DNA from 2 places in the Kitasatospora acidiphila genome. Region 1 is predicted to be linked to the other one. Evidence: riboswitches for the same ligand, from Rfam matches in the RefSeq annotation. Region 1 holds a riboswitch; the other holds the start of a gene.
The links. A riboswitch is a leader RNA that binds a small molecule or an ion and turns the genes downstream of it on or off. The one in region 1 is predicted to bind FMN.
Positions count from the first base shown of each region.

Region 2: another riboswitch for FMN. It lies ahead of E6W39_RS05010 (riboflavin synthase); the one in region 1 lies ahead of ribB (3,4-dihydroxy-2-butanone-4-phosphate synthase).

Region 1 is NZ_VIGB01000003.1:2,400,036-2,409,264, forward strand. Features, by position in the region: gene E6W39_RS11505 (cobalamin B12-binding domain-containing protein) at 1-224, opposite strand, end outside; partial or broken gene E6W39_RS44520 (IS982 family transposase) at 296-412, shown strand; gene E6W39_RS11515 (transposase) at 390-1,220, opposite strand; gene E6W39_RS11520 (SRPBCC family protein) at 1,676-2,158, opposite strand; gene E6W39_RS11525 (TetR/AcrR family transcriptional regulator) at 2,223-2,876, shown strand; gene E6W39_RS11530 (ABC transporter permease) at 2,960-3,745, opposite strand; FMN riboswitch at 3,875-4,005, shown strand; gene ribB (3,4-dihydroxy-2-butanone-4-phosphate synthase) at 4,251-4,907, shown strand; gene E6W39_RS11540 (ABC transporter substrate-binding protein) at 4,997-5,986, shown strand; partial or broken gene E6W39_RS11545 (carotenoid oxygenase family protein) at 6,197-6,289, shown strand; gene E6W39_RS42895 (hypothetical protein) at 6,328-6,462, opposite strand; gene E6W39_RS11550 (CoA transferase) at 6,936-8,426, shown strand; gene E6W39_RS11555 (acetoacetate decarboxylase) at 8,458-9,195, shown strand.
Region 2 is NZ_VIGB01000003.1:913,471-922,699, reverse strand. Features, by position in the region: gene E6W39_RS05035 (DUF6777 domain-containing protein) at 1-793, shown strand, start outside; gene E6W39_RS05030 (NAD(P)-binding protein) at 910-1,233, shown strand; gene E6W39_RS05025 (FAD-dependent monooxygenase) at 1,233-2,813, shown strand; gene E6W39_RS05020 (cytochrome P450) at 2,987-4,180, shown strand; gene E6W39_RS05015 (FAD-dependent monooxygenase) at 4,182-5,726, shown strand; FMN riboswitch at 5,975-6,102, shown strand; gene E6W39_RS05010 (riboflavin synthase) at 6,275-6,922, shown strand; gene E6W39_RS05005 (nicotinamide mononucleotide transporter family protein) at 6,919-7,557, shown strand; gene E6W39_RS05000 (bifunctional 3,4-dihydroxy-2-butanone-4-phosphate synthase/GTP cyclohydrolase II) at 7,554-8,810, shown strand; gene ribH (6,7-dimethyl-8-ribityllumazine synthase) at 8,859-9,229, shown strand, end outside.

The sequences.
Region 1 (9,229 bases):
AGCACCCGGGCGCCGTGCAGCCCGTGACCGTTGACGCTCGACACCACGAGCAGGTCCGGCCGGCTCTCGGCGACGGCGGTCAGCACCAGGTCGACCGGGGTGCAGGAACCCAGGTTCCGCACTGCGGCACCGTTCTCCTCCAACACCTTCTGCAGGTAGACGAGGTTCCAGATGTGCGAGTCGGACTCGACGGTGCTCAGCAGGCACCGGAAGGACACACTCATACTGAGACTCCTAGACGATTAGATCCGAAGTTCCGCCCCGCCAAAGGGGGGAGGGTGTCCACGATCAGTTTGTGACGACCGACCTGGACACCCTCTTGACCGCACTCTACGTGAAGATCGACGACAAGATCAGAGGAACGCGATGGCTGGGCCGCCCGCCGCTGCTCAGCGACTCCGAACTCGTCTGCTGTTGGTCGCGGTGACGCAGTAGCGCCAGCCGGTCTTCTGCTCGAAGCGGATGAGTTTCTTCAGGTGCCGCCGGGTCGGACGGACCCGGCGCACGATCAGCCGCATGCCCTGCGGCCAGCCCTGGCGAGTGTTCAGACCGGTCAACTCCGCGACGAAGTAGCCTTCTTGGAGACTGCCGTCCTGATGCAGGGAGACCTCCCAGGCGGCCTCGGACAGCCTCGCGATGGCCCGCTCGTCGTCTTCGGTGATCTTCCAGCCGACCGTGTAACGCACCGTTCGCCGCGAGGTGAAGGCTTCGAGGTGTTCCAGCAGTCCGTGGGTCGCCCCGGCCCCGTCCACCCTGACCAGGATCTTCGCGGCCGAGGAGCCGGGGATCTGCGCGAGGGCGTCGGTGAGCACGCGGATGTGGTCGCTGACCGTGTTCGCTCCGGCGTTCCCCGGCCGCAGCAGCATGGCCAGGGACTCGGTGGTGTTCGCGCACCACGCGGCCAGCGGATGGAACCCGAAGGTCTTTTTGAAGGTGACCGCCGCCCCGGCCTTCTTCGACGCGCAGGTGATGACCGTGGCGTCGAGGTCGATGACGATCCAGCCGGACAGTCGCTTGCCCGCCACCACCAGCCAGGGGAAGCCCGCCGGTCGCAGATGCAGCAGCGACCACACGCGGCGGCGCACCTGGCGGCGGGCCTTGGCGATCTTTGCCTGGGCCGCCTCGTCCAGCGCGGCCAGGGTGCGGCGCACGGTGGAGTCGGAGGCGGCCGTACCGAACAGCGGCCGGTGGTGCAACTGCAGTTGCTCGGCCTCCAGCACCTGCTGCCCGGAGGCGTGGCCACGTGCCTGTCCGCCGACAAGCCGCCGCCGCGATGAAGCGCATCCATGCCGTCACCGCAATCGACGGCTGCCGTCGCGACATAGCCCGCGACCTGCTGGCCGATCTGCGGCGCCTGGACCGACTCGTCAAGGACAACGAGGCCCACCTGAACCGCCGACCCAACGGGGATCAGCATGCCGACCCAGATGAACGCGCCCCCGGACCACGTCCCGGTCGACCCGGCCCTGCGCGGCGACCGGAAGTCCGCGCACATTCGTGCGCGACTCCCCGGAGACCAACTCACTGAGACCTACCGCCGCTTGGCCCGTAGTGTTCAAGCTGCTTTACAAGATCCACTCCTGCGCATCCGAGGGGGTTGGGGGCGAGCAGGCTCTCGGCCCCCGCGGAGCTCGGATTCCGGGCAGCGGGTCGGTGGAGCCGCCCGGGCCGGCGATCAGCGAACGATCGCGCGCAGCAATCGCACGTACGGGCTCCACCGAGCCGGGTGTGCCACCGTGCCAGTGCAGGCCGTCTCCGCGCGGTCCAGGCTGTCCTCCAGGAGCGCGTCGTGGAGCGGCCGCCAGGCGAGCGGCCAGCTGAGTCGTGCCGAGCCGCGGGCGGTCATGGCGAGCGTGTGGCGCAGCAGGGTGTGCTGCTCGTCGACGGCCAGGGCGGTGAACTCGTGGAAGCCGTGGAAGCCGCGCGGTCCGGTGAAGCCGAAGCGCACCCACGTCGCGGGGACGTACGCGTCGACGGTGTAGCGGACCGGGCCGTGACCGCCGACCGCGCCGACTGCGAGCGGACCGTCGAACCGCATCGAGGGCCACTTGTGGTTCGGCCATAGCAGGTCGCCGGTGTCGGCCAGGGTGTCGATCAGCGCCCCCACCTCCGTCCCCTTCGCGGGCAGCAGGCGTTCGTGCACGTTGTAGACAGCCATCGGCTCACCTTCCGGCAGTTCTAGAGAGTGCTCTCTAATTATTTTGGAGAGTACCCTCCAACTCATGGCGAGACCACCCCGCTTCGACTCCGATCAGCTCCTCGACGCTGCGGTCCGGCTGGCCTGCGGGTCAGGCCCGGCCGCGGTGACCATGTCCGCGGTCGCGGAAGCGGCCGGAGCCCCGAGCGGCTCGGTGTACTACCGCTTCCCGGGGCGGAGCGCTCTGCTCGCCGAGTTGTGGCTGCGGACCGTCGACCGGTTCCAGCGGGGTTACCTCGCGGCCTTCGGCAGGGTTCTCGGCGAGGACCTCGATCCCGTGCTGCTCGCCACGATCGCCGACGCGCGGCAGACGGCACGGGAAGCGGCCCGCCAGGTGGTTGAGTGGAGCCGCTCCCACCCGGACGAGGCGGCTCTACTCCTCTACGGCCCTGATGACTTCGGGCGCGCGGACTGGTCGCAGGAGCACCGGCTGCGCGCGGATCGCGGCAACCAGCGCGTGCACAGCGCGCTCGCTGCACTCGCCGCACTGCTGAGCGCCGGGGAGCCGGCCAAGGACCCCCAGGCCGTCGAACGAGTGGTGCTTGCCCTGATCGAGCTGCCGCTCTCGCTGGTCCGACGCCACCTGCGTGCCGGCGCGCAACTCCCCGAACACGCCGAGAGGCTCGCCGAGGAATGCGCCGACGACCTCCTCGCCCGGCTCACCCCGCGCCGTCCGTAACCGACTTGCCCGGGGTGAGCCGGGGAAGGCAGCGGCTCACCCGGTCCCGCTCCGCGGTCGACGTGCTCGTTCGCGCCGCCGGGTCAGCGCTCGAGTCGCGTCTCGATCAGCCGCATCGCCGCGAACAGGCCGACCGCCAGCAGGGACAGCATCAGCAGGGTGGAGAACATCCCGACGGTGTCCGAGCCGTTGCGCTGGACGGCGAGCAGCTCGCCGAGACCATCACCGCCCATCACGAACTCGCCGACCACCGCGCCGGTGACCGACAGGGTCAGGCCGGTCCGGATCCCGGCGAGCACGCTCGGCAGTGCGAGCGGGAACTCGATGTAGCGCATCATCCCCCACCTGCCGACCCCGTCGACCAGGGCGGCGGCCATCACCTCCCGGTCCACGGTGCGGACGCCGAGCGTCGTGTTGACCAGGATGGGGAAGAACACCATCAGTGCGCACAGCACGATCACCGGTTCGACGCCGTATCCGAGCCAGAGGGCGAGCAGCGGCGCGAGCGCCACCGCCGGCACCGCCTGGGTCGCGGCCAGGTAGGGCTGCAGGGCGCGGGCCGCAAGGCGACTGCGGGCGAGCAGGTAGCCGAGCGGCACCGCGACGACCAGGCCCAAGGCGGTGCCGCAGAAGCTCTCGTAGAGCGTGGTGCCGGTGGCGTCGAGCAACCCGCCATCCCGCAGCGCGGAGACGAACTCCCGTGCGAGGTCAGCTGGATGGGGGAGGAAGAAGGGCGACACGCTGCCGCTGTCGACCGCCGCGATCCAGCCGGCGAGCAGCAGTACACCGGGAACGACCGGCGGCAGTATCGCCCTGAGCATGGCTCGGACGGCTCCCGCCCCGGCTCCCTGGCCGATCTGACTTGTCATCAACCTTCTCCTCCCCGAGCCGCCTTGTGCGGCGGGCAGCGAGATCCTGTCACAAGGGGAGCAGTGGGCCGTGTGCTGCGGAACACATCCGTGAGGCCGGGTGGCTGTGCCATGATCGCCCAAGAGTGTTCGCGCGCTCCGGGGTCGGTGTAATTCCGAGCCGGCGGTGAAAGTCCGCGACCCGGCCGAAGCCATCGGCCGGTTGACCTGGTGAAACTCCAGGACCGACGGTGAAAGTCCGGATGGAAGGCAGTGCGCGGCGACACGTTGTCCCCACGGCACGGGCGTTCGGCGCCCGCCGGCGGGGCTTGGTGCTCGCTTTCCCCGGAACGGCGTCGGCGCACGGGGGACGAGCCGTTCTTCTTCTCCGTCGCGCTGCGCGCCGTCCATTGCGGCAGGCGTGTGCGCGGACGCGTACGCCCTGCCGGATGGTCCGCGTTCTCTCGCAGATCAGTGCATCGCCCGGACCGACCGTGTCCGCGCGATCCCGACCGCAGGAGAGCACATGGCAACCGCAGTTCACCCCGCGACCGACCGTCTGCAGCGCGTCGAGCAGGCGATCGAGGCCTTCCGTCGCGGGGCCTTCGTCATCGTCTTCGACGACGAGTCCCGCGAGAACGAAGGCGACCTCATGGTGGCCGCCGAGTACACCGATGAGGCCGCGATGGCCTACCTGCTCGACCACACCTCGGGGGTGGTCTGCGCGGCGCTGCCGTACCAGCGCTGCGCCGACCTCGACCTGCCGCAGATGGTCGACGACAACTCCGGGCTGCACGGCACCGCCTTCACCATGTCCGTGGACCTGATCGCCGGTGGTACCACGGGCATTCCCGCCGACGAGCGCGCCCGGACGCTGCAGGCGCTCGCCGACCCGGGCGCACGGGCGGAGGACTTCGCGCGCCCCGGTCACATCTTCCCGATCCGAGCCGCGCGCGGCGGGGTGCTGGAACGCGACGGCCACACCGAGGCCGCCGTGGACCTCTCACTGCTCGCCGGGCTGTCCGGGGTGACCACGATCTGCGAGGTCGTCCGGCCGGACTGGGCCATGGCCCGCCTCGGCGACCTGCGGGAGCTGGCCGAGCGCGAAGGGCTGCCCCTCATCTCGGTGGGCGACGTCGCCGCCTACCGCCGCGCGCACGCCTCCGCGCCGCAGCCGTCCTGAATCTGACAGATCGTCAGAAGCGCCACGAGAAAGCGATTCCACACGTGCACAGTTCCATCCGGACCAGGCGGCTCCGCTGGACGGCGAGCTTGAGCGCCCTCACCGTGCTCGGCGCCGCCGCCATGGCAGGCTGCGGCAGCAACGCGAGCTCCGCCGACCGCGCCGGCGGCCACGCCCTGACCGTCGGCCTCACTTACGTGCCCAACATCCAGTTCGCCCCCTTCTACGTCGCCGAGTCCCTCGGGTACTACAAGGACGTGGGCCTGAAGGTGAACCTCCACCACCACAGCTTCACCGACGCCGAATTCGGCGCGCTGGCCGCCGGCCAGGAGGACGTCGTCTTCGCCGGCGGCGACGAGATGCTCCAGGCGCGCTCCCAGTCCGTGCCGGTGGTGGACGTCGCCACCCTCTACAACCGGTACCCGGTGACCGTCATGGTGCGGGCCGACTCGCCGGTCAAGGCGGCCGCCGACCTCAAGGGCCACACCATCGGCACTCCGGGACCATACGGCGAGACGTACTTCGCGCTGCTCGCGCTGCTGCAGAGCGCCGGCCTGTCCACCTCCGACGTCCGGGTGCAGAACATCGGCTTCACCCAGCAGGCGGCCCTCACCGGCAACAAGGTCGATGCCGTCACCGGCTACCTCAACAACGACGCCGTCGAGTTCGCCCAGGCGGGAACAGCCGTCCGCACGATCCAGCCGACGGGGGCGGCAACCACGCTGCCGCTGGTCGCCGCCGGCCTCGGGGCTTCCCAGAAGACGGCCGAGAGTCGACAGGCCGACCTGAAATCCTTCATCGGGGCCACCCTCAAGGCCGTCCAGTACACCGTCGACCACCCCGAGGAAGCGGTGGACCTGAGCAAGAAGTTCGTCCCCGGGCTGGATGACCCCAAGAAGCGGTCCGACGCCCTGGCCGTGCTGAAGGCGACCGTTCCTCTCCTGCAGTCCTCCGGAACCCAGCCCGGGTACAACGATCCGGCCGCCTGGAAGCAGATGGAGGAGTTCATGCGCTCCCACGACCTGCTGTCCAAACCGGTCACCGTGGACCAGGCGTTCAGCAACTCCCTGCTGCCGTGATCGTCCCCCCGGGGCTGCCCCCAGCCCCGGGGAAGCCACCCGAGCGCGACAGGCCGTGACGCCACGCTCCTGACCTCACTAGACCGGCGCCCGAAATGTCGACCAGTCGGCATGTGCTTTGCGCGGCGACCCGCGCTTCGCGACGGCGGCGGGCCGTCACGGGGTGCCGGGTGGGCGAAGCGGTCATGGACGTAGGCCATCAGCCAGCCGGCCGACAACCTGCCCGCACCGCCCGTCGCCACCGTGCACCTGCCCCGCCGCATCCCGACCGGCTTCCACGGCAACTGGCTACCCGACGCCTGACCGACCCGCCCGGCCCCGGACCCACCCGACCGACTGGCCTACCAGGCCACGCCCAGGGCCTCCAACTGCTCGACCTGCTCGGCGCTGAGCTTCTCTCGGCGGCCCCAGGTGTTGCTAAGCCAGGCCCCCAACGCCAGCCCGGCTAAGGCGAGTTGTACAGCACTGCCCACCATGAGGCGGCGTTCCCAGGCCGATCAGGCGCGACCACCATGCGACCACCACCCCGCGGCATGCACAAAAAGGCGCTCCCATCATTCCGATGGAAGCGCCCTCCGACCCGCGTAAACGCTGGTCGGGACGACAGGATTCGAACCTGCGACTCCTTGGCCCCCAGCGTGGTTCACATAACTGCCGCTTCGGGGAGCACACCTCGAACTCGGAGAGCTGATGTGCGAGTCGGACACCAGGCCAGCGCAGTCACCGTCCGCCGCATCCTGCGCACCGCCGGACTCGGCCCCCCGCCACGCCGACACACGGCACGCCGGGAATGGACCGCCGCCGCCTCTACGTATATACGTATTTAAGTCTATATTTGCGTAAGGCACGAGTGCGGACTACGGTGGGAAACACCCCGGGAGACCGGGTGACCCGAGGCCCTGGCGGGCCTCAACTCCCCTTTCCCATCAGTACTTTGCAGGAGACAGCCATGCCCGACACACCCCGGCCCGAGGCCGAGCCCGAGTTCGATCTGATCGCCCACCTCGACGACGTCCTGGACGGCATCGGTCTGTCCCGCGACGACGCCGTGGCGGCCGTGGAGGTGACCGGCGAGGACCCGATCATGAAGTCGGTGGCCCGGCTCGGCGCCTCGATCGGCGTTCCGCTGCTCGCCGTCGGCACCGGTGTCGCCACCATCGCCAAGCAGCGTGGCGGCGAGAGCCAGACCCTCGCGCTGGACCTCAACAAGGCCGTGCACAGCCTGAGTCCGTTCATGACCGGCTGGACCAAGCTGAACGGGTACCTGCCCAACCTCGGCGAGGTCACCCTGACCGAGGGCGGCAGCGAGGTGATGATGGGCGAGCGGCTGATCAGCCCGCTGATGTTCGACATGTACCAGGCCCGCGGCGGCCGTTGGGTCGTCCCGACCTGCCCGTTCCCGCACCAGCGCGACGCCTTCCTGCAGTTGCTCGGCGTCCCGCACGACAAGGCCGCCGTCACTGCCGCGATCGCCGGGTGGGACGCCTTCGAGCTGGAGGAGGCGTGCGCCGAGAAGAACATCGCCCTCTGCGTCGTCCGCACCGAGGAGGAGTTCCGGGCCCACCCGCAGGGCCGGGCGGTGCTCACCGAGCCGCTGATCACGATTGAGAAGATCGCCGACTCCGACCCCGAGCCGTTCACCCTGGCCGACGTGCCACTGGCCGGCCTGCGGGTACTCCAGGACACCAAGGTGATCGCGGGCATGGTGGTCGGCCGGACCCTGGCCGAGCACGGCGCGGACGTGCTGCACGTCAACGGTCCGCACGAGTACGAGCAGGACATCAACTGGGCCGAGGTCGGCCTCGGCATGCGCTCGGCCCGGGTCGACATCAAGGAGCCGGCCGGCGCCGAGGTCTTCCGCCGACACCTCGGCGAGGCCGACGTGTTCATCGAGAACCGGCGCGGCTCGGCGATGGAACGGGCCGGCTTCGGGCCGAAGGACGCGGCCGCGCTACGCCCGGGTGTCGTCTACTGCTCGCTCAACGCGTACGGCCACACCGGCCCGTGGGCCGAGCGCGCGGGCTTCGACCAGGAGGGGCTGGCCTTCACCGGCTACATGGTCAAGGAAGGCAGCGAGGAGCAGCCGCAGTTCCCGCCGACCGGCATCCTGAACGACTTCATCATGGGGTACTTCGCCGCCGCCGGTGTCCTCGCCGCGCTGGTCCGGCGGGCCACCGAGGGCGGCAGCTACCACGTCAAGCTCTCGCTCGCCCGCACCTCGGCCTGGTACCCGACGCTGGGCCTGCTCGACAAGGAGTCGATCGACTTCGACGGTGCCCCGCACCGCCTGGCCGCCCCCGAGCTGATGACCGCCGACACACCGCTCGGCGAGCTGGTGCACCTGGCCCCGCCGGTGCAGTACTCCCGCACCCCCAGCAGCTACCCCGAGCCGGTGCTGATCCCGCGCGGCTCCAGCAAGCCCGAGTGGCTGCCCCGCTGACCGTCCCACCGACTTCGAAGGAGCGTCACCCGTGAACATCGCGGAGATCTTCCAGGGCCAGATGACCACCCCGCTGGGCGCGCCGGCCTTCCCGTTCGGGCCGTACCGCTTCACCGACCGCGAGTACCTGAACATCGTCTACCGCACCGACCCGGTGGCACTGCGCCGGCTGGTCCCCGAGCCCTTGGAGATCGCCGAGCCGCTGGTCCGGTTCGAGGTCATGAAGATGCCCGACACCACGGGCCTCGGCAGCTACACCGAGGCCGGCCAGGCGATCCCGGTGGTGCTGGACGGCGAGCACGGCGAGTACCTGCACGCGATGTACGTCGACAGCCCCGCGGCCATCGCGAGCGGGCGCGAGATCAGCGCGTACCCGAAGAAGGCGGGACGGCCGGCCCTGTACACCGACGCCGACACCCTGGTCGGCACGCTCGACTACGGCAGCCTGCGGGTCGCCACCGCCACCATGGGTTACAAGCAGCGCCCCCTGGACCACGAGCAGGCCGCGGCCGAGCTGACCGTCCCGACTTTCATGCTCAAGATGCTGCCCGGCTACGACGGGTACCCGCGGATCGCCGAGCTGGTCCGCACCCGGATCACGGACCTGACCGTCAAGGGTGCCTGGAGCGGCCCCGCCCGGCTCGACCTGGTCGCGCATGCCATCGCTCCGCTGGCCGATCTGCCGGTGCTCGAGGTCGTCTCGGCCAGCCACATCCTGACCGACCTCACGCTCTCCCCGGCGACCCTGGTCCACGACTACCTCGCCTGACCCTCCGGCCCCACGTCCTCCCCCTCCCTTCCTG
Region 2 (9,229 bases), 1.5 Mb from region 1:
AGGCACCGCCGCCGTCAACACCGGATCCACCGACATCACCCGGCAGGCAGCCGGCTCCTTCGGCCGCGACCCCTACACCCCCTCGGTGGTCGTCACCCCGTCTCCGACCCCGGCCGGCAGCACGGTCACCCCGTCTCCGACCCCGGCCGGCAGCACGGTCACCCCGTCTCGGACCCCCGCCGGCAGCGTGGCCACCCCGCCCACCGGAACGGTGAACGGCGACACCCCCGGCCTCTACGGCGGTACCGAGCACTCCGCCAGCTGCGACGTCGGGCAGCTGGCCGGCTTCCTCGCCGCGCACGCCGACCGGGGAAAGGCGTGGGCCGACACGGCAGGAGTCGAACAGAGCGCGCTCCCGGACTATCTGCATTCGCTCACGTCCGTCCTGCTGCGGGCGGATACCAGGGTGACCAACCACGGCTTCGCAGACGGGCTGCCGACGACGTTCCAGTCCGTCCTGCAGGCGGGCAGCGCCGTGCTGGTCGACGACCGCGGGGTGCCCAGGGCGCGGTGTGCCTGCGGCAATCCGTTGACCCCGCCCGTGGCGGACACCAGCGCACCGCAGTTCGACGGCGACTCCTGGCCCGGGTTCCGTGCGGACCGGGTGGTGTCGGTGAGCCCGGCGCCGACCGCGATCAGCGCGCTGGTGCTGGTGGACCCGGCCGGCGGTGGGCGATTCACCCGTCCGGTGGGTACCGCAGGTGCCGACGACCGATCGACTGCGCCTCCGCCACCCCCGGCGTCCGCCCCCGGCGCCCCCGAGCATTCGGGGGCGGACGCCAGGACCCCGTGAACCGGTGTTCGCGGGCCATCAGGTTTTATCAGACCCGACCCCTGAAATACTGTCGGCAATTCCACTGCATCCGAACTCCAGGATCTATTGGAGTCGATTCCCAGGAGGGTGCCGTCATGCGCGCTGGCCGCCAGGTCACCGTGATCGGCACCGGAACGGCCGGTCTGGTCACAGTCGCTGAGCTGGAGTGTCACGGCTGTCAGGTGGAAATCCTCGAAGCAGATCATCGTATTGGCGGAGGCATTCCGGCCTGCCGCTTCCATTCCGGGTACGACACTCCGTCGGTGAAGCGCGGTGCGATGCGTATTTCCGAACATCACCGTCAAACCCTGGCGCGTATCGAATGCCCGCCCGATCCGGACGTAGCGCCCGATCCGGACGCAGCGCCCGTGCCGATGACGTGCCGTGCCGACTCCTTCCGCCGAACCCGGGTGGTGTGATGACCAATCAGATGACGAACAAGGCCCAGACCCACGAGACCGATGTGCTGATCGTCGGTGGCGGCCCGGTGGGGCTGGCGCTGGCGCTGGACCTCGACTCCCGCGGCGTCCGCTGCGTCGTCCTGGACGCCTCCGACGGTGTGGTGGAGCATCCCAAGGTCGGCACCGTCGGGCCGCGCTCCATGGAGCTGATGCGCCACTGGGGCCTGGCCGACCGGGTCCGTGCGGCCGGCTGGCCCGGTGACCACCCGCTGGACATCGCCTGGGTCACCGCGCTCGGCGGCCACGAGATCCACCGGCTGGCCTTCGGTACCGCCGACACCCGGCCGTCGCTCAGCTACACCCCCGAGCTGGAGCAGGTCTGCCCGCAACACTGGCTGATGCCGCTGCTCGGCGAGGCCGTCGGCGTCCACCCGGACGGCCCGCTGCACCGCCAGACCCGGTTGGAGTCCTTCACCCAGGACGGCGACCAGGTCCGCGCCACCGCCACCGACCTGCGCGACGGCAGCACCCTGGAGTTCACCGCCCGCTACCTGGTCGGCAGCGACGGCGCCTCCTCCACGGTGCGCAAGCTCCTCGGCGTCGACGCACCGCAGTACTTCGACACCCGGGTGTTCCGCAACATCCTGTTCCGGGCGCCCCGGCTGCGCGAGCAACTCGGCTCCCGCAACGCCCTGGTGTACTTCCTCACCCAGCCGCCCGGCCTGCGCTACCCGCTGCGTTCGATGGACGGCCGCGAGCTCTACCGGCTGACGGTGGCCCAGGACAGCGAGCAGGACGCGCTCGGCCTGATCCGCTCGGCGATCGCGCTGGACACACCGGTGGAGCTGCTCTCCGAGAACGTCTGGCACCTCACCCACCGGGTCGCCGAGCACTTCCGCCAGGGCCGGGTGCTGCTGCTCGGCGACGCTGCTCACACCCTCTCGCCGTCCGGCGGCTTCGGGATGAACACCGGGCTGGCAGACGCCGCCGACCTCGGCTGGAAGCTCGCCGCCGAGCTGGCCGGCTGGGCCGGTCCCGGGCTGCTGGACTGCTATGACACCGAGCGGCGGCCGGTCGCCGAGCTGAGTCTCACCGAGGCCAACCGCAACCTCCAGCGTGCCCTGGGCCGGCAGCTGCCGATGGAGCTGATGCTCGACTCGCCGGTCGGCGAGCGGGCTCGGCAGGAGCTTGCACGCGGCCTGCGGAACGGCGGGGTGCGCCGCGAATTCGAGGCCCCCGAGGTGCACTTCGGCTACCGCTACCAGTCGCCGCTGATCGTCCCGGACGGCCTGACCGAGCCCGACTGGCGCACCGAACCGGCGGCCGGCCACCGCGCCCCGCACGCCTGGCTGCCCGGCGGCGCCAGCGTTCTCGACAGCTACGGGCCGGGCTTCCGGCTGGTCACGGCAGCCACCGAACTCGACGGTGTGGAGCGGGCGTTCAGCGATCGGAGGATCCCGTTCGGGGTGGTCGGGGCGGACGTCTACCGGAGCCGCTTCGTGCTGGTCCGCCCGGACGGCCATGTCGCCTGGCACGCCGATGAGTTGCCCGCCGACCCCGGGGCGCTCGCCGACACCGTGCGCGGTGGTGCCCGATGACGCTCCGACCTGCCATCGGCCGCGCCGTTGCGGGTGGTGGCCGATGACGCTCCGACGTGCGATAGGCCGCGCCGTTGCGGGTGGGCCTACGACGCTCCGACCTGCCGTGCGCCGCGCCATAGCGGGCGGTGGCCGATGACCAAACGCCGCTCCGAGCGTTGCGAGGTGGACCAATGAGCTTCCGCCCGGCCGAAGTTCACCTGCCCGACCCCTACCCGCTCTACCGCCGCTACCGCGAGAGCGACCCGGTCCACCTGGCCGACGACGGCAGTTGGTACCTGTTCGGGCACGCGGCCGTCGCCCAGGTGCTCTCCGGCCGCCGGGACTACTGCCGCGGCCCCGCGCCGGCCCGGTTCCCGTCGGGTTGCCCGCACCTGCAACGCACCGTGGCCAACTGGATGGTCTTCATGGACCCGCCCGAACACACCCGGGTGCGGGCCCTGGTGGCCCGCAGCTTCACGCCGCGGGTGGTGCAGGCGCTGCGGCCGCGGATCCGCCGGATCACCGCCCGGCTGACCGACGGCCTGGCCGACGAACTGGCCGCGCACGGCGTGGCCGACCTGGTCGAGCGATTCGCCGCGCCGCTCCCGGTGCTGGTGATCAGCGAACTGCTCGGTGTGCCGGAGCACGATCGCGCCTGGTTCCGCGCCCAGGCCCTGGACCTGGAGCTGGCCACCAGCGCACGCACCGGCCGCCGGGCCGGTGCCTTCCAGTTGGCCGAGGCGGCCGCCGGCGAGCTGGACGCCTACTTCCGGGCCGAACTGCGCCGCCCCGGCCGCTGGGAGCGCGACGACCTGATCGGGCTGATGCTCCGACACGGCTCCGCGTTGTCCGAGGACACCCTGGTCGGCACCTGTATCCATCTGCTGACGGCCGGCCATGAGACCACCACCAATCTGCTGGCCAAGGGCCTGCTCGCGCTGCTCGCCCACCCCGACCAACTGGCCGCCCTCCGCTCGGGCCCGCTGCTCGCCGCGGCCGCCGTCGACGAGCTGATCCGCTATGACGCGCCCGTCCAGATGATCAGCCGCCTGGCGCGGCAGGACGACCGGTTCGGCGACCGCATCGTGCCGGCCGGCAGCAAGGTGGTGCTGGTGCTCGGCTCCGCCAACCGCGACCCTGCCCGGTTCCGGCAGCCGGACCGGCTCGACCTGAGCCGCGACACCCACCGCCACTGCGGCTTCGGAACCGGCATCCACTACTGCGTGGGCGCGCCGCTGGCCCGGGCCGAGGCGGAGATCGGGCTCACCATGCTGCTCACCAGGTTCCCCCACTTGGCAGTTGCCGAGCAAGCGGCCGAACCGGTGCGCTACACCCAGGACTTGGTCTTCCATGGCCCGTCCCAGCTGCTGGTCCAAGGAGGCTGACATGACGTCAGAGGAGGAGCCACCCGCCATGGTCGACGTGGTGGTGGTCGGCGCCGGGCCCACCGGTCTGGCCCTGGCGATCGGGCTGCGGCAGTACGGCCTGGAGGTCGCGGTGCTGGAGAAGGCGGACAGCGGCAAGCGGCAGGCTCGGGCCGGGGTGGTCTGGCAGCGGGCGCTGGAGGTGCTGGACGATCTCGGCTGCGCCGAGCGGTTCCTGGCCAACGGCGTGGCGCTGCGCACCTCCGAGCTGGTGGTGGCGGGCCGCTCACTCGGCGAGGTCGCGATGGCCGCCCCCGGCACCCGGTTCCCGCATCCGCTCTGCATCGAGCAGGACGCCATGGAACGGCTGCTGGGTGAGCGGCTGCTGGAGGTCGGCGGCAAGGTCGAGTGGTCCAGCGAGGCGGTGGCGGTCCGCGTCGGAGCCGGCGCCGCCGAGGTCGACGTCCGCGGGCCGGACGGGCGGCAGCGCACCCTGCGATGCGCCTGGGTGGTCGGCTGCGAGGGCGCGCACAGTACGGTCCGCAAGGCGCTCGGGCTGCCCTTCGAGGGCGGGCCGCGGGAGAACCTGCAGGTGGTGCAGTTCAATGCGATCGCCGACTGGTCGTACCCGGCCCGCCCCGGGCACACCTACATGTTCCTGTCGCACGGCATCTCGGCCGGTGCTGCGCCCCGACCCGGCGGCGGCTACCGCTTCTACGGCTTCACCGCAGACCCGGACCAGCGCGAACTCACCCCGCCCAGCCTGGACGAGATGAGCGCGTTCCTCGCCAGGGCGGCGCACGACCCCAGCGTGAAGCTCTCCGCCACCGACCCGCTCTGGACCAACCGGGCCAGGTTCCAGGATCGGTTCACCCGCACCCTGCGCTCCGGGCGGGGACTGCTCGCCGGCGACAGTGCCCACGTCTGGGCGCCGGTGGCCGCGCACGGCCTCAACACCGCGCTGCGCGGCGCGCACAACCTGGCCTGGAAGCTGGCCAGCGTGCAACTCGGTTGGTCCGAACCGGAGTTGCTGGACACCTACTCAAGCGAGCAGCGGCTGACCGCGCTCCGGGTGATGCGGAAGACCGCCCGGGACCGGATGGAACTGCCCGGCACCGCTCTCACCCTGCTCTCCATGCGGCTGCTCGGTCCGCGTCTGCTGCGTAGCCGGCGGGCCACCGATCGGATCCGCAGCCGACTGAGCGACCTCGACATGCACCACCGGGAGAGCGCCCTGTCAGTGGGGGAACGGGCCGGGGACCGGATACCGGACCTGCCGGTCTGGACCGAGGGCCACTGGCGGCCGCTGCACGAGCTGCTCGACTACCGGCACTGGACCCTGCTGCGGGTGTCCGGCTCGGCGCTCGGCGATCCGCACCTGGCCCGCCTGCTGGCCCGCTACCCGCTGCCGATCGAGGTGCGCGCCGTCGAGCCCGCCCCGGGGGAGGAGCGCCTGCTGCCGCCGGGCGCGCTGCTGCTGCTCCGCCCCGACCGCCACATCGCGCTGACCGCCCGCCACCCGGAGGAGGTCGCCGCATACCTCGGCCGTTGGTTCCGCAGGACCTGACAGTCAGTCGTCCCGCGCCCTCACACCGTCCCGTGGCCTCGCGCCGTCCCGCGCCCTCACGCCGTCCCGCGCCCTCACACCGTCCCGTGGCCTCGCGCCGTCCCGCGCCTCGTGCTCTGGCCTCCCGCGCCCCCCGCGCAGGCGCGGACATTCCCGCCCCCGGCGTGAAAGAGAGCACAGTCGCACCCCCTCCCGTGCCGGTTGCGGATCATGGCACAATGACCGCAATGCAGTAAGCAGTGACGTTCAGCGCACTCCGGGGTCGGTGAAACTCCGAACCGGCGGTTACAGTCCGCGACCCGTCCGCAGCCAGCGGCCGGTTGACCAGGTGAAACTCCTGGACCGACGGTTAAAGTCCGGATGGGAGGCGTGCGCGACGGGTTTTGTCACGGCGATACCGCGGCCTCCTCCCGGGGAGCCGCGTCCGGTTCGGCGGTAGGGCTCTGCCTACCCGTCGTCCCTTGAGTATCGCTGCTTGACGGGCCCGTAGTCGGCTTCCCAATGTCTGCCGCCCCGGAGTCCGCGCTCAAAGCGCGAGGAGAACCCGGGTGTTCACCGGCATCATCGAAGAGCTCGGCGAGGTCGTCTCCATCGAGGAGTACGGAGATTCCTCGCGCATCCGCCTGCGCGGTCCCCAGGTGATCGAGGGGGCCCGGCACGGCGACTCCATCGCGGTCAACGGCGTCTGCCTGACCGTGGTCGACACCCCCGAACAACTGGCTGACGGCAGCGGCGAGTTCAGTGCCGACGTGATGGCCGAGACGCTGCACCGCACCAGCCTGGGGGCGCTCGTCCCCGGCTCCCGGGTGAACCTGGAGCGCGCCATGGCGCTCGGCGCCCGGCTCGGCGGCCACCTCGTCCAGGGCCATGTGGACGCCACCGGCACCCTGCTGGACCGCTCCCCGGGCGAGCTGGACGCGAGCGGCAAGCCCCGCTGGGAGGTGCTGCGCTTCTCGCTGCCGCAGAGCATCGCCCGCTACCTGGTGGACAAGGGCTCGATCACGGTGGACGGCATCAGCCTGACCGTGGTCGAGGCGGGCGACGACTGGTTCACGGTGAGCCTGATCCCCGCCACCCTGGCGCTGACCACGCTGGGTGCCAGGGCCGTCGGCGAGCCGGTCAACCTCGAGGTGGACGTCCTCGCCAAGTACGTCGAGCGGCTGCTCGCCTCCCGCGCGCTGGGGGACGCGTCGTGAACTCGCTCAACACCGTCGCCTTCACCCTGTTCGGCGAGCACTTCAAGTGGAACGACGTGGTCGGCAACACGCTCGGCCTGGTCGGGCTGGCCTACGGCTGGCGCCGCTCGGTGCTGAGCTGGCCGGTGCAGCTGCTCTCCGGCCTGGTGCTGATCAGCGCCAACCTCTCCGCGCACCTGTCCGGCGGGGTGGGCAAGCAGCTGGTCGTGATCGCCACCTCGATCTGGGGCTGGTACCAGTGGCAGCGCGGCCGCAGCCAGGACGGCGACATCCGGATCCGGTTCGCGACCTGGACCGAACGCGCCCTGCTGGTCGCCGGCACCGCCGTGGCCACCGTCGCGGTGGCGCTGGTGTTCCAGCACTGGAACCTCTCCTGGTCCCCGTGGGCGGACGCCTACATCTTCACCGGCACGCTGGCGGCGATGGTCGCCCAGGCCCGCGGCTGGGTGGAGTTCTGGTTCGCCTGGATAGCGGTCGACGTGGTCGGCGTCCCGCTCGCCTTCTCCAGCGGCCTGCCCTTCTCCGGCCTGGTCTACCTCGTCTACTTCGTCCTGGTGATGCTGGGCCTGCGCTCCTGGTGGCTGCGCACCCGGCTGCCGCAGCCCGCCCCCACCCTGCAGGGAGTCCCGGCATGAACGCCCACGCGCACGACCTCGACCTGACCCTCGACCCGGTGGAGCGGGCCATCGCCGACATCGCGGCCGGCCGCGCCGTGATCGTGGTGGACGACGAGGACCGGGAGAACGAGGGCGACCTGATCTTCGCCGCCACCGCCGCCACCCCGGAGCTGCTCGCCTTCACCATCCGCTACACCTCCGGAGTGATCTGCGTCCCCGTCACCCAGACGGACGCCGACCGGCTCGGCCTGCCTCCGATGACCCGGGTCAACGAGGACCGCAAGGGCACCGCCTACACCGTCTCGGTGGACGCCCGCGAGGTGGAGGCCACCGGGATCTCCGCGGTGGACCGGGCGCTGACCATCCGCCTGCTCGGTGAACCGGCCTCCACCGCCCGCGACTTCACCCGCCCCGGCCACGTCTTCCCGCTGCGCGCGGTGGACGGCGGGGTGCTGGCCCGGCCCGGCCACACCGAGGCCGGCGTGGACCTGGCCCGGCTGGCCGGGCTGCCCCCGGCGGCCGCCATCTGCGAGGTGGTCAACGACGACGGCACCATGGCCCGACTGCCCGAACTGGTGGCCTTCGCCCGCGAGCACGGCCTGTCGATCATCTCCATCGAGGACCTGATCGCCTACCGCCGCCGCACCGAGTCCCAGGTCGAGCGGGTCGCCGTGACCGCCCTGCCCACCGTGCACGGCGAATTCACCGCGGTCGGCTACCGCGGCACCATGGACGGCACCGAGCACATCGCCCTGGTCGCCGGCGGCCTGGACGCCGACGGGCGGCTGCCGGACGGCGAGGACGTGCTGGTCCGGGTCCACTCCGAGTGCCTGACCGGAGACGTCTTCGGCTCGCTGCGCTGCGACTGCGGCCCGCAGCTGGAGGCCTCGCTGGCCAGGGTCGCCGAGGCCGGCCGTGGCGTGGTGCTCTACCTGCGCGGCCACGAGGGGCGCGGCATCGGCCTGGGCCACAAGCTGCGCGCCTACCAGCTGCAGGAGCAGGGCCGGGACACCGTGGACGCCAACCTGGAGCTCGGCCTGCCCGCCGACGCCCGCGACTACAGCCTCGGCGCCCAGATGCTCACCGACCTCGGGGTGCGCTCGCTCACCCTGCTCACCAACAACCCGGACAAGCAGACCGCGCTGCTGGACCACGGACTCAAGGTCAAGGACCGGGCGCCGATACCGGTGCAGGCGGGTCGGCACAACCTGGCCTACCTGCTCACCAAGCGCGACCGGATGGGCCACGACCTGCCGTGGCTGGTCGGCTGAAGCCGTCCGCCGTCGACTGAACCCCGCACGAACCTTAGGAGAACGATTGTGGCTGGTCACGGAGCCCCCGTACTGACCGTCGAGAACGCCGCCGACCTGCGGGTCGCGGTGGTCGCGGCCCAGTGGCACACCCAGGTGATGGACGGCCTGCTGAACGGCGCCGAGCGCGCCCTCAAGGAGCTCGGGATCGCCGAGCCGACCGTGGTGCGAGTCCCCGGAACCTTCGAACTGCCGGTCGCCGCCCAGCGGTTGGCGGAGCTCGGCTATGACGCGGTGGTGGCCCTCGGGGTCGTCATCCGCGGCGGCACCCCGCACTTCGACTACGTCTGCCAGGCGGCCACCGCCGGCCTCACCGAGGTCAGCGTGCGCACCGGCGTGCCGGTCGGCTTCGGCGTGCTCACCTGCGACAACGAGGAGCA